One region of the Rhodococcus sp. UYP9 genome, then DNA from elsewhere that is predicted to be linked to it. Evidence: riboswitches for the same ligand, from Rfam matches in the RefSeq annotation. Region 1 holds a riboswitch; each other region holds the start of a gene.
The links. A riboswitch is a leader RNA that binds a small molecule or an ion and turns the genes downstream of it on or off. The one in region 1 is predicted to bind cobalamin.
Positions count from the first base shown of each region.

Region 1 (4,174 bases):
CACAACTCGAGCGAGTTGCGCCTTTGGTGGTGGATGCCGCTCGTGAGGTCACGCGGACTCTGTTCCCCGAACTGGGAGCCCCTCGCCGTGCCCGCAAAGCTCTGTCGATGAAAGCCAACTGACCCCACCTCTGCATAGCGATGTGAGCTGGCGCACAATTGTCGGCAATGACTCAGTCGACAGGTCCCGAGCCTGCGCTGGCGGCAGGTGAAGACCCGCGCCGCTACGCGCAGATACTGGCGGCCGTCTACGACGCGACAATGGCGGGCGGTAAGGGTCCCGCCCGGCCGCGCGAGGTGATCGGCGACTCGTGGCGTCGGTTGCAGACTCTCGGGATCGATCCCGAACAGAAATCGATCTCACCCTCGCTCGTCGACATCTCCGATCTCGAGCTGAGCCGTCGAGATTCGGGTCTGTTCGACGTCCTCGACGATCTGGCTCGAGGTTTGGAATCGGTGGTCCAGGACGGCAACAACATTCTCGTCGTGGCGGATCGTCACGGGCGGGTGTTGTGGCGCAGTGGCTCGACATCGGTGCTCGATCGCGCAGACGGACTCGGATTCGTCGAGGGCGCCAGCTGGGCCGAGGATTCGGTAGGAACCAATGCCATCGGAACAGCGTTGGTTTCACGTCGGGCCGTGCAGATATTTTCCGCGGAACACTACGTGCGCAGTCACCATCCGTGGACGTGCGCAGGCGCGCCCATCAAGGACCCGCGCACCGGTCACGTCCTCGGCGCACTGGATGTCAGCGGGCCCGCAAACACCGTGCACCCGACGACCCTCGCATTGGTCGATGCCATTGCCCGTCTTGCCGAATTCCAACTGCGTGAACATCATCGGCAGAACTTGGACCGGCTGCGTTCGGTCGCTGCCCCCATGCTCGCCCGGCTGCATTCCCCCGCATTGGCCGTCGACGCCAACGGGTGGGTAGCGGCCACCTCGTCCATAGCGCTGCGCACTCGAGTTCTACTGCCCGAGGATCTGGCCACGGGACGATTCTGGATGCCGACGCTCGGTGTGTGTGAAGTCGAGCCGTTGCCCGGTGGTTGGCTCGTCCGGCCGACCGGGATGGCGGAGAGCGCATCGGTATCCGAGACGGCCGGGGCCACCACGATCTACATCGACTTACGCCATCCGCAGCACACGCGGGTACAGATCCGTAGCGAGGTCGGGGAGTGGACACACGAGCCGACGCCTCGTCACGCAGAGATTCTCTACCTCCTGGCGTGCCATCGGGAGGGGCGGACTGCGGCACAGATGGCGGCGGATCTCTTCGGTGACGGCGGAAGGGCGATCACCGTGCGAGCCGAAATGTCACGCCTCCGAAAGCAGTTGTCCGGCGTGGTCATGACCCAGCCCTACCGGTTCGACGCGTCGGCGACCGTCGAAATTTTGCTGCCCGAGGACATCAGCAGACTGCTGCCGCATTCTTCGGCACCCGCGGTTCGGGCACGACGTATCAGCTGACGACATGTTGAGCGCTCGGTAGGCGCGCTCGACTGCTGCCGAAAGCTCTCGTGCATACTGCTGGACGAAGCACTAAGCAAGCCAGTCGCAGGGGGAAGCCGGTCGAAATCCGGCGCTGACCCGCAACGGTGGGCTGTCTCTTCTCGTAGAGATGGCGAGTCCGATTACCCAGCGGCTGTGTGTGCGACACCTATTCGTCGTGGTCTACGAATCGGCAGTCCTGCGCGTGGGTGATTTTTTGCTGCGCGTCGACTCTCAATTTCGTGGCTCTGAGCTCCAGTGAGGTTCATATGTCACCATCTACTCCCTCCATCGTCCGAATTGTCGCGGTCGGATCCGCTGCAGCGCTGCTCTTCGCGGGCTGTTCGCGTGGCGACTTGGTAGACGCCACCTCGACCGGGGCCGCGTTCGACGAGCCGGTCTCCATCTCCAACTGCGACCTCACCCAGCAATTCGATGTCCCTCCGCAACGCATCGTTTCCATGAACGACCACGTCACCGAGGTGCTCATCGCGATGGGAGTCGCGGACCGGATCGTCGGGATGGGCTACCAGAACGCGTCGCCCACTGCGGAGACGGCAGATGCATTCGCACAGATCACCGGCCTCGCCGATGAATACCCGACGAAAGAGCAGATCCTCGATCTCGACCCCGACCTCGTCGTGGGCGGCATGCGAAGCGCATTCAACGACAAGGAAGGCCGCTCCCGCGAATCGTTCACCGACGTCGGCATCGCGACGTTCCTGTTCTCCGAGTATTGCGGATCGGGATTCCCCGACATCGGGATGCTCGAAGACGACTATTCCCAACTCGGTGAGATCCTGGGAGCCGAGGATGCTGCGAAAGACGTCACCGACGGGGTCGTGGCAGGCCTGAACGCGGTGGGCGAGAAATTGACCGGCGTGCCTCCGACCCCGACGTTCTTCTACGACTCCGGTGAAGACGTTCCCACGACCATCGGGGGCGTCGGCGTCGGGCAGGTCATCGCGGACTACGCCGGGGCGACGAACATCTTCCCCGAAGGCGAGCGGCCTTACCTGGACACGACGTGGGAGATCATCGGCGAACGCGCACCACAGGCGATCGTCGTCCTCGACTACGGTGATACCTCCGCGCAGGGCAAGATCGACTTCCTGAAAAGTCAACCGATCATGGCGACGACGCCTGCCGTCCAACGCGACAACTTCATCGTCGTACCGCTCGACGACTTCTTCGAGAGCCCGCGACTGGTGATGAGCGTGGACACCATCGCACGCGCACTGCACCCGGACCGGTTCCAGGACTGATGGCTACCGCCGTCGAAACACGCACTGCGCCTGTCGAACCCGCGTCGAACCGGCGTTCACGCTTTCCGCTCGGAGTGGTTCTTGCACTGCTGACCATCGGTCTTCTGGCTGCGATCGCCGCGGCAGCATCCTTCGGGTCGGTGCGGATTCCCGTCGGCGACGTCTGGGCGATCGTGATGCACAAGGTGATGCCGGGAGCGTTCGACTCCTGGTGGACCGAGGCTCGCGCAGTGATCGTCCTCGACTCACGTCTTCCGCGGTCGTTGACGGCAGCGGTCGTCGGTGCCTCGCTTGCGATCGCGGGCGGTGTCGCACAGGCAGTCACGCGTAACCCGCTTGCTGATCCGTACCTGCTGGGAGTCTCCTCGGGAGCGGGCTTCGGCGTCGTGGTGGTGATGGTGCTCGGTATCGGAGCGGGTGCGCTCGGGGTCTTCACCATTCCAGCGGCCGCCTTCATCGGGGCGATGATCCCGTTGTTCCTGGCATTGTTGATCGGTGGCAGGTACCCACAGTCGACGGCGATCATCCTCGTCGGCGTCGCATTGGGCGCCGTGTTCTCGGCGTTGATCACCTTCACTCTTCTCGTATTCGCCGACGAACACACCCTGAGCGGTGTGTTGCATTGGCTGGCAGGAGGATTCGGCGACGCGCGCTGGTCGACGCTGACTTTCCCCACTCTCGCACTCCTGGTGGTCGGCACCGTGGTGTTGCTCAGTGCGCCGCGGATTGACCTGCTGAAGACGGGTGACGACGGCGCCGCGGCTCTGGGATTGAACGTCCAGCGATTCCGTGTACTTCAGCTCCTGGCAGTCTCGATGCTTGCCGGTGCGGCCGTATCCGTCGGTGGCGGAATCGGTTTCGTGGGTTTGCTCGTACCTCATCTCGCGGGGTACATCGTCGGTACCCGGGCCATCAGGTTGCTTCCCGTGGCGGCGCTGCTCGGGGCGGTCGCGTTGGTGGGGGCAGATACGCTTGCGCGATCGGTTGCCAGCAGCACCGAGGTGCCGGTCGGAGTGGTCACCGCACTGGTCGGCGCACCGATCTTCGTGTTCATGCTCTCTCGTCAGTACGGAAGGGCCGAGCGATGACTCTGTCGATACACGAGGTCACTGCCCGGCTCGGATCACGAGAAGTGTTGCACAGCATCGATTTCAGCGTCCGCCCCGGGGAAATTCTGGGGCTCGTCGGACCCAACGGTTCAGGTAAGACCACGGCGCTGCGCTGCTGCTACCGTGCGCTGACACCGGCATCCGGTTCCGTCCTCGTCGACCATGTCGACACACGGTCGATGAAACGCGCGGAACTGGCCCGGACCGTCGGCGTCGCAGCACAGGAACCCGAGGCGTCCGTGGGACTGACGGTCCGAGAATCGGTCGCGCTCGGGAGGGTGCCGCACCGCGGCTGGTTCTCTCCCCCGAC
Region 1 is NZ_JBEPPH010000002.1:308,981-313,154, forward strand. It holds gene ABIB36_RS07765 (IclR family transcriptional regulator) at 1-122, shown strand, start outside; gene ABIB36_RS07770 (GAF domain-containing protein) at 168-1,469, shown strand; cobalamin riboswitch at 1,514-1,659, shown strand; gene ABIB36_RS07775 (ABC transporter substrate-binding protein) at 1,760-2,755, shown strand; gene ABIB36_RS07780 (FecCD family ABC transporter permease) at 2,755-3,843, shown strand; gene ABIB36_RS07785 (ABC transporter ATP-binding protein) at 3,840-4,174, shown strand, end outside.

Region 2 (4,174 bases), on a different contig from region 1:
TCGCTGACCGCGGCCGCGAGTGCGTCGAGTTGTGCCGCAGTGGTGTCCCAATCCAGGCATGCGTCGGTGATCGACTGACCGTAGGTCAATTCGTTCGCATGGCCGAGAGTCAGATCCTGCCGTCCAGCTTCGATGAAGCTCTCCAACATGAGACCGACGATCCCCTGCTCGCCTGCTGCTAGCCGTGCCGACACGTCCGTCACGACATCGACCTGCTTGTTGTGGTCTTTTCGGCTGTTGCCGTGGCTCGCGTCGATCACCACTCGCTCGGGAAGATTCGACTTCCGGAGTCGCGCGATGGTGTCGGCGACAGTCTCCGCGTCGTAGTTCGGACCGTCGGTGCCGCCGCGAAGGATCACATGACAGTCGGGATTCCCGACGGTTCTGATCAACGCGGAATGACCGTCGAGATCAGTTCCGGGGAAGACATGACTCGACGCCGCCGCCCGCGTTCCGTCGACCGCGACCTGAACATCCCCCTCGGTCGAGTTCTTGATTCCGACGGGCATCGACAACGCGCTGCACAGTTGACGGTGCACCTGGCTGGCTGCGGTTCGTGCGCCGATGGCACCGTAGCTGACCAGGTCCGCAATGTACTGAGGGGTGATGGGGTCGAGGAATTCACATCCGACCGGAAGGCCGAGACTCGAGATGTCGACGAGCAGCTGGCGGCCCACACGGAGGCCTTCGTTGATGTCGAAACTGCCGTCGAGATGCGGGTCGTTGATCAGGCCCTTCCAGCCGAGAGTGGTCCGCGGCTTTTCGAAGTACACGCGCATGACGATGTGCAGGCGGTCGTCGAGTTCGGCGGCCTTCGTGGCCAATCTCCGGGCGTAGTCCATCGCCGCGGTGGTGTCGTGCACCGAGCACGGTCCGACGACGACGATCAGCCGGTCGTCACGTCCGTCGAGGATGTCGACGACGCCGTCGCGACCGCGTCGTACCACGGCTGCCACTGCATCGTCTGCCGCATGCTCACGCCGAACGGTCCGCGGCGACAGAAGCGGACTGATACTGATCGTCCGTCGATCGTCCAGAGCAGAATCGTGCAGAGCTGGGTCGATGGTGTTGATGTCGGTGGTGTTGGTGTCGATGGTCATGGAAAAAGATCCTGTTCCCAGACCGACTCGTTCACGGTGAATCCACGCGCACTTCGAGCCGGTCCGATTCCGGCTCGTGGGGTGGGGTGTCAGCGCATGGTGTCGCTGGCTGACCCACCCGGGGCCGGCCTGCTAAACCAAAGATACGTGCGCGTCATGATGCCGAGAGTAGCAGCCCTTTCTCCGGAGGCTGCCGAGCGCCTATGCTCATGCATGCAGTCGGTTCGCCCGCGGCCAAGAGGAGCCCCGAAGTCCGCAACGGCGACGCAAGAGGGAACCCGGTGAGAATCCGGGATTGTCCCGCAGCGGTATGCAGGAACGACCGCCGTCTATCAAGCACTGGAGAAGCCTCTCTGGGAAGCGACGGCCACTAGGAGCTTTTCTCGAGCTTTACTCGAAGAATCGCGCGCCTGCGAGTCCGAATACCTGCCTTCTGTGCTGCGCACGCCGTGCGTAGCGGTTCACCGCCCCGTGGAGTGGGCGAGTAGACCTGAAGTCTCGTCTTGGGCTCAGGCGTACTCGCGCGCACGGTGGTGTTCCACCCATCACGCCATGTATCTGGAGACACACGAAGTGACATTCGAATTCACCGCGACGGTTCTCGGTTCACCCCGAATCGGCCCGAAGCGCGAACTGAAGAAGGCTGTCGAGTCCTACTGGGCCGCAAAGATCGATGCCGCCGCGCTCGGCGCTGTCGCCAAGCACCTACGCGAGAACGACTGGCTTTCGCTGAAGGCCGCGGGGCTCGACTCCGTACCGATCAACACGTTCTCGTACTACGACCAGGTGCTCGACACCGCGGTCCTCCTCGGCGCCCTGCCCGAACGGGTAAGCGACATCGAGGACGATCTCGACCGGTATTTCGCCGCCGCGCGTGGTAACGACACCGTGCAGCCCCTGGAAATGACCAAGTGGTTCGACACCAACTATCACTACCTCGTGCCCGAGATCTCCCCGAGCACAACATTCACGCTCCACCCCGAGAAGATTCTCAGCGAACTGAACGAGGCTCGCGCACTGGACATTCCGGCCCGTCCGGTGATCGTCGGTCCGGTCACATTCTTGCTCCTCTCGAAATCTGTCGGCGGTGATGCTCCGCTGCTGGACCGTCTCGACGAAATCCTCCCGCTGTACGCGGATCTGTTGACACAGCTGTCCGACGCAGGTGCCGAATGGGTGCAGATCGACGAGCCTGCTCTCGTGGCGGATCGAACCGAAGCCGAACTCGCCGCCGCCGGACGCGCCTACGACTACCTCAGCGCCGTCGAGGGGAGGCCGGCGATACTGCTGGCGTCGTACTTCGGGTACCTCGGTGACGCGTTGCCCGTACTCGCCTCGACCGGTATCGAGGGATTGTCGGTCGATCTCACGGCCCCGGGAACCGTCGAGCAGGTCGCTGCGGTACCCGCTCTGGCGAGCAAGCTTCTCGTGGCAGGAATCGTCGACGGCCGCAATGTCTGGCGGACCGATCTGGACCGAGCTCTGGCCACGCTGGCGAGCCTGTTGGGCAGCGCCGGTGCGCTCGCCGTGTCGAGTTCCTGCTCGCTACTTCATGTTCCGTACACGCTCGACGCCGAGACGCAGATCGTGGATCCACTGCGGTCGTGGCTGGCGTTCGGCGCAGAAAAGGTCGAGGAGGTGACCGTGCTCGCGCGTGCACTTCGAGAGGGAACCGACTCTGTTGCAACCGAACTCGCTGCGGCACGCGTCGCTGCGGAATCCCGTCGCACCGACCCCCGAGTGCACGACAATGCGGTTCGCACGCGACTAGAGGGTGGTGTGGGAGTCGATCGCAGCCCCGCTGCCGACCGTCGGGTGGCCCAAGCTGCTCGACTCGACCTCCCGTCGCTTCCCACTACGACCATCGGTTCGTACCCGCAGACAACCCAGATCCGTATCGCCAGGGCCGAATTGCGCAAGGGCGAGATCGACGACGCCGAGTACGTGCGTCGCATGCAAGCGGAGATCGCCGATGTCATTGCACTGCAGGAGAAGTTGGGCCTCGATGTTCTCGTACACGGCGAGCCGGAGCGCAACGACATGGTGCAATACTTCGCGGAACATTTGCACGGCTTCGCGGCCACAGCCAATGGTTGGGTTCAGTCCTACGGTTCGCGTTGCGTGCGTCCGCCCATCCTGTTCGGTGATGTGAGCCGGGCGGGCGCGATGACCGTCGACTGGATCGCCTTTGCCCAGTCACTGACGGACAAGCCGGTCAAGGGCATGCTGACCGGCCCTGTGACGATCCTCGCGTGGTCGTTCGTTCGCGACGATCAACCGCTGGCCGACACCGCAGATCAGGTCGCACTGGCCATCCGCGACGAAACCGTCGACCTGCAATCGGCGGGGATTGCGATCGTCCAGGTGGACGAACCCGCACTACGCGAACTGCTCCCGTTGCGCGCAAAGGACAAGAATGCCTACCTGGACTGGGCTGTACGAGCATTCAAGCTGTCGACGTCAGGGGTAGCGGATTCCACGCAGATCCATACGCACCTGTGCTACTCGGAGTTCGGCGAGGTGATCGATGCGATCGTCGCACTCGATGCCGATGTGACGTCGATCGAGGCTGCTCGCTCCCACATGGAAGTCCTCGACGATCTCAACGACGTCGGATTCGATCTCGGCGTAGGTCCAGGGGTGTACGACATCCATTCACCGCGGGTTCCGAGCGTCGAGGAGATCACCGCCTCCTTGCAGGCCGCATTGAAGGCCGTTCCGGCAGGGCGCCTGTGGGTCAATCCGGATTGCGGGCTCAAGACCAGAGGTAACGCCGAGGTCGAAGCCTCGCTGCGCAATCTAGTAGAGGCCGCTGCTCTGGCTCGGTAGTTTCGAACCCTGACTGCACACTGTCTGGCTCGATCGGCGGAATCCCGTCGAAACGGCGAGATAGTGTGCAGTCAGCCCAGATAGGTTGCGAACAACTTAAACGTGCGCTACCTTTGTGCACGTGACCAACGAACTCGCACTCGATCGCCAGGTGTGCTTTGCGTTGTACTCGGCATCGCGAGCGACCACTGCCGCCTATCGCCCGATCCTCGACAAACTCGGGATCACCTACCCGCAGTACCTCG
Region 2 is NZ_JBEPPH010000001.1:263,077-267,250, forward strand. It holds gene ABIB36_RS01340 (alpha-ketoglutarate-dependent dioxygenase AlkB) at 1-7, shown strand, start outside; gene ABIB36_RS01345 (3-deoxy-7-phosphoheptulonate synthase) at 1-1,100, opposite strand, end outside; cobalamin riboswitch at 1,304-1,548, shown strand; gene metE (5-methyltetrahydropteroyltriglutamate--homocysteine S-methyltransferase) at 1,674-3,929, shown strand; gene ABIB36_RS01355 (MarR family winged helix-turn-helix transcriptional regulator) at 4,051-4,174, shown strand, end outside.
Region 2: another riboswitch for cobalamin. It lies ahead of metE (5-methyltetrahydropteroyltriglutamate--homocysteine S-methyltransferase); the one in region 1 lies ahead of ABIB36_RS07775 (ABC transporter substrate-binding protein).

Region 3 (4,174 bases), on a different contig from region 1:
GGCGGCATCTATCAGCGCCTGCGGTGCGTCACGTCCGGTGACGACGACGTGTTGATTACCCGGCCGGTTCACGAGCACCTCGACCACCTCGTCGATATTCACCCACCCCCACTTGAGTGGGTAGGTGAATTCGTCCAACACGTAGAAGCGGTGCGTCTCCTCGCTCAATCTTCGAGAGATTTCGGCCCAGCCTTCAGCAGCTGCGGCGGCGTGGTCGACGTCCGAACCCTTCTTGCGCGTCCAGGACCACCCCTCGCCCATCTTGTGCCACTCGACGGCCCCGCCGGTGCCCTGAGTCTCGTGCAGTTCGCCGAGTAGTTTGAATGTCGATTCCTCGCCGACCTTCCATTTCGCACTCTTCACGAACTGGAACACTCCGACGTCGAATCCTTGATTCCACGCCCGCAGTGCCATCCCGAAGGCCGCCGTAGACTTGCCCTTGCCCGGCCCGGTGTGCACTGCGAGAAGTGCTTGATTGCGGCGCTGACGCGTAGTCAGGCCGTCGTCGGGAACGGTTCCCGCAAGTGGTACTCCCTGTGGCATTGCTCGTCCTCTCAGGCCGCTGCGCGAACGACGGCGGCCACATGCTCTGCCGAAAGGTCGGCAAGCCGCACGTAGCCACCCTGTAGATGCCGGGCGAAATCGGCGGCCAGTCCGAGACGGACCATGCCCGATTCGCAGTCCACGACAACCGACGCAGTCCCGTCGGCTGCCAGACGCGACGCAGCGATACGTGCGCGCCCGACCGGATCGACACCGCCCGTCGCTCGCCCATCGGTCATCGCGACGACGAGCGCACGGCGCAGCGGATCTCTGACCTTCTCTCGAAGGACGACCTCACGTGCCCGCAGGAAGCCCTGTGCCAGTGGCGATTTCCCACCGGTCTTCATTCTGCGCAAGCGGGTGACAGCGACGTCGACGCTCGACGTCGGCGGGAGAACCAACTCGGCCTCGCGCCCTCGAACAGTGATGACCGCAACCTTGTCGCGCCGTTGGTATGCATCGCGCAGTAGCGACAGCACTGCTCCCGTCACGGCGGACAACCGATCACGTGCAGCCATCGATCCGGATGCGTCGACAACGAACACGATGAGGTTGCCTTCGCGACCTTCACGAATCGCCCCGCGTAGGTCCGCGGGCTCGAGTCGGAACTTTCCGGATGTTCGTCCGCGCGCGACTTGATCCTCGGCCGCGGCGAACAATGTCCCGATGAGGTGAAGTCCCTTGCCGCGCTCGGTGGTCGGGCGCACCACCCGCCCCTGCGCAGCACGCGACCGGGAGCGACGGCCGGGCGCTCCCTCGCCGACACCGGGAACTTCCATCAACCGCGCGCGAAACTGCGATCCGGGAGCTGCTGCATCACGGTCACGAGATCCGTTGCCGGACGGTGGATCCGACTGGTCCGGTCTGGGTGCACCACCGCCGTCGTCATCCGGATCAGGTCCTGAATCCGTAGGTTCGGGATCGGTAGGTTCGGGATCGGTCGGTTCGGGATCGGTCGGTTCGTCGGACTTCTGGCCGGATTCCGGCTTCGCGGAGTCGGCCTGTTCTGCGGCCTCGCGCATGGCATCGTCGAGTGCACTCTCGTCGATCCCCGGCTCGTCGAACGGGTCACGCCTGCGGCGATGCGGCAATGCCAATTCCGCAGCGACCCGCACGTCGGACTCCTCGACCTTCGGCGAGCCTCGCCATGCCGCGTGCGCCGAAGCGGTCCTTGCGACTACGAGGTCCGCTCGCATCCCGTCGACGTCGAACGACGCACACAATGCCGCAATTCGACGAAGTTCGGTGTCGTCGAGTTCCACTTGATCCAATACGAGTCGAGCCGCGACGATATGTGCGGCGATGTCCGCGTCCTCGTCGGCATAGCGTGCAGCAAACGTAAAGGGGTCGCGCTCGTAGTTCAGACGCCTTCGCACGACGTCCATTCGGATGTCCACGTCGCGAGAGGCAGTGACCTCCACGGCGAGCCCGAAGCGATCCAACAGCTGTGGTCTAAGCTCGCCCTCTTCGGGATTCATCGTTCCCACGAGGACGAACTGCGCGGGATGCGAATGTGAAACCCCGTCGCGTTCGATGTGGACACGCCCCATCGCAGCGGCGTCGAGCAGAACATCGACCAGGTGATCATGCAGAAGGTTCACCTCGTCCACGTACAGCACTCCCCGATGGGCTGCGGCCAACAATCCCGGCTGGAATGCACGTTCGCCGTCTCGCAGCACCTTCTCGAGATCGAGCGAACCGACCACGCGGTCCTCGGTCGCGCCGACCGGAAGCTCTACCAACCGGGCTGGTCGGCTCTCGCCATCGTCCTCGATGTTCGGAAGCAGCGTCGCGAGTGCGCGTACGACAGTGGACTTCGCCGTCCCCTTCTCACCGCGGACGAGGACACCACCGATTCCTGGGTGCACCGCACACAGGATCAATGACAATCGAAGCTGGTCTTGGCCGACTATCGCGCTGAACGGATAACCGGGTTCTGAAGATCCAACGGCCTGCTGCACTTTCGATCCCCTTCATTCCTCGGTTTCCGCGCCGAGGACTTTCGATGCCCACCGAAGAAGTGGACAAAGTAATTTCGATGCTGTGCGGTGATCTGGCTTACGAGGCTGCCGACAATCGGCCTACTCGTACACAGTGGCGGGACCGCGCCTGAATCACACAGGACTTCCCCGCATCAGCTCCGTTGATCGAACCCTACCGTCGTTCGACCTTACTGCCGCCCGACGCCTCTCCCCACGGGGTTCCGCCGCCCCGACGCATGGGCGTGTGCGGAATCCCGTCTTCGAGAACTTCCTCACCATCGGGAAGAAAGCCGTGTTTCGCGTACATGTCCACCAGGTAGCTCTGTGCGTTGATACGACAAGGAGAGGACCCGACCTCGGCAAGGGCAGCACGCAAGATACGCGTGGTGTGCCCCTGCCCCCGCGCCGAGCGCTGCGTGCACAGACGGCCGATGCGGAAGGCCTTCTCGCCGTTGTCGTGCTCCTCGAGCAGACGCAGCGTGCACACCACTTCGCCGTCACGTTCGAGCCAGAAGTGCCTCGTCTCGGTGAGCAGATCTCGACCGTCGAGTTCGGGGTAGGCACACGCCTGCTCGACGACGAAAACCTCGACACGCAGCTTCAGCAGGTCGTACAGGGTCTTGTTGGACAGGTCCAATGCCCAGGAGCGCTTGAGGGCAGCAGCTTGCGTTGTCATAGGCCTGTTGCTATCACACGCCGGTGTGCTGTGCGAGTTGGGACGACTCGTCCAGCTCGAGCGCACGCGAGGTCCAGTCGAATATTTCGCGGAACAGCGAACGATCCTCTGCCAATTTGACCCCGAGCGAAGGCACCATTTCCTTGAGCTTGGGCTGCCACGCCTCGTAGCGGTCGCCGAAGCAACGCTGCAACACATCGAGCATCGCCGGTACCGCGGTGGAAGCACCCGGCGACGCACCGAGCAGGCCCGCGATCGTTCCGTCTGCAGCGTTGATCACCGCAGTGCCGAATTCGAGAACTCCGCCGCGGCCCTTCTTTCGAATCACCTGGACTCGCTGCCCGGCGGTGACGATCTCCCAGTCCTTGTCGAGAACCTTGGGTGCGAATTCACGAAGCGTGTCCACGCGATCGGCCTGCGACTGCGACAGTTCGCTCAGCAGGTACTTCACGAGTCCGAGCTCGGTGACGCCCACGCCGAGCATCGACATCAGGTTCCCCGGCTTGACCGACGAAGGAAGATCGGTCAACTTTCCTTCCTTGAGGAACTTCGGCGACCATCCTGCGTACGGACCGAAGAGCAAACCGGGCTTCCCGCCGATGACACGTGTGTCGAGGTGGGGCACCGACATCGGGGGCGCACCTACCGACGCCTTGCCATACACCTTGGCCGAGTGCTGATCGATGAGCTCGGGGTTGGTGCAGCGCAGCCATTCACCGCTGACCGGGAACCCTCCGAAGCCCTTGATCTCGCTGATGCCCGATTTCTGGAGCAGATGCAAAGCACCGCCACCCGCGCCGACGAACACGAACTTGGCGTTGACCGTCTTCTTGGAACCGGTGCGAAGGTTTGCCACCTTGACGTCCCACGTTCCGTCCGACTGCTTCGAGATGTTGCGCACGTCGTTTCCGAAGTGCACGGTGGCGCCGGCGCCGGAGAGGTAGTTCAGAAGTTGGCGGGTGAGCGCGCCGAA
Region 3 is NZ_JBEPPH010000003.1:182,559-186,732, forward strand. It holds gene cobO (cob(I)yrinic acid a,c-diamide adenosyltransferase) at 1-543, opposite strand, end outside; gene ABIB36_RS10570 (magnesium chelatase subunit D family protein) at 555-2,504, opposite strand; adenosylcobalamin-variant (AdoCbl-variant) riboswitch at 2,582-2,684, opposite strand; gene ABIB36_RS10575 (GNAT family N-acetyltransferase) at 2,698-3,201, opposite strand; gene mqo (malate dehydrogenase (quinone)) at 3,215-4,174, opposite strand, start outside.
Region 3: another riboswitch for cobalamin. It lies ahead of ABIB36_RS10570 (magnesium chelatase subunit D family protein); the one in region 1 lies ahead of ABIB36_RS07775 (ABC transporter substrate-binding protein).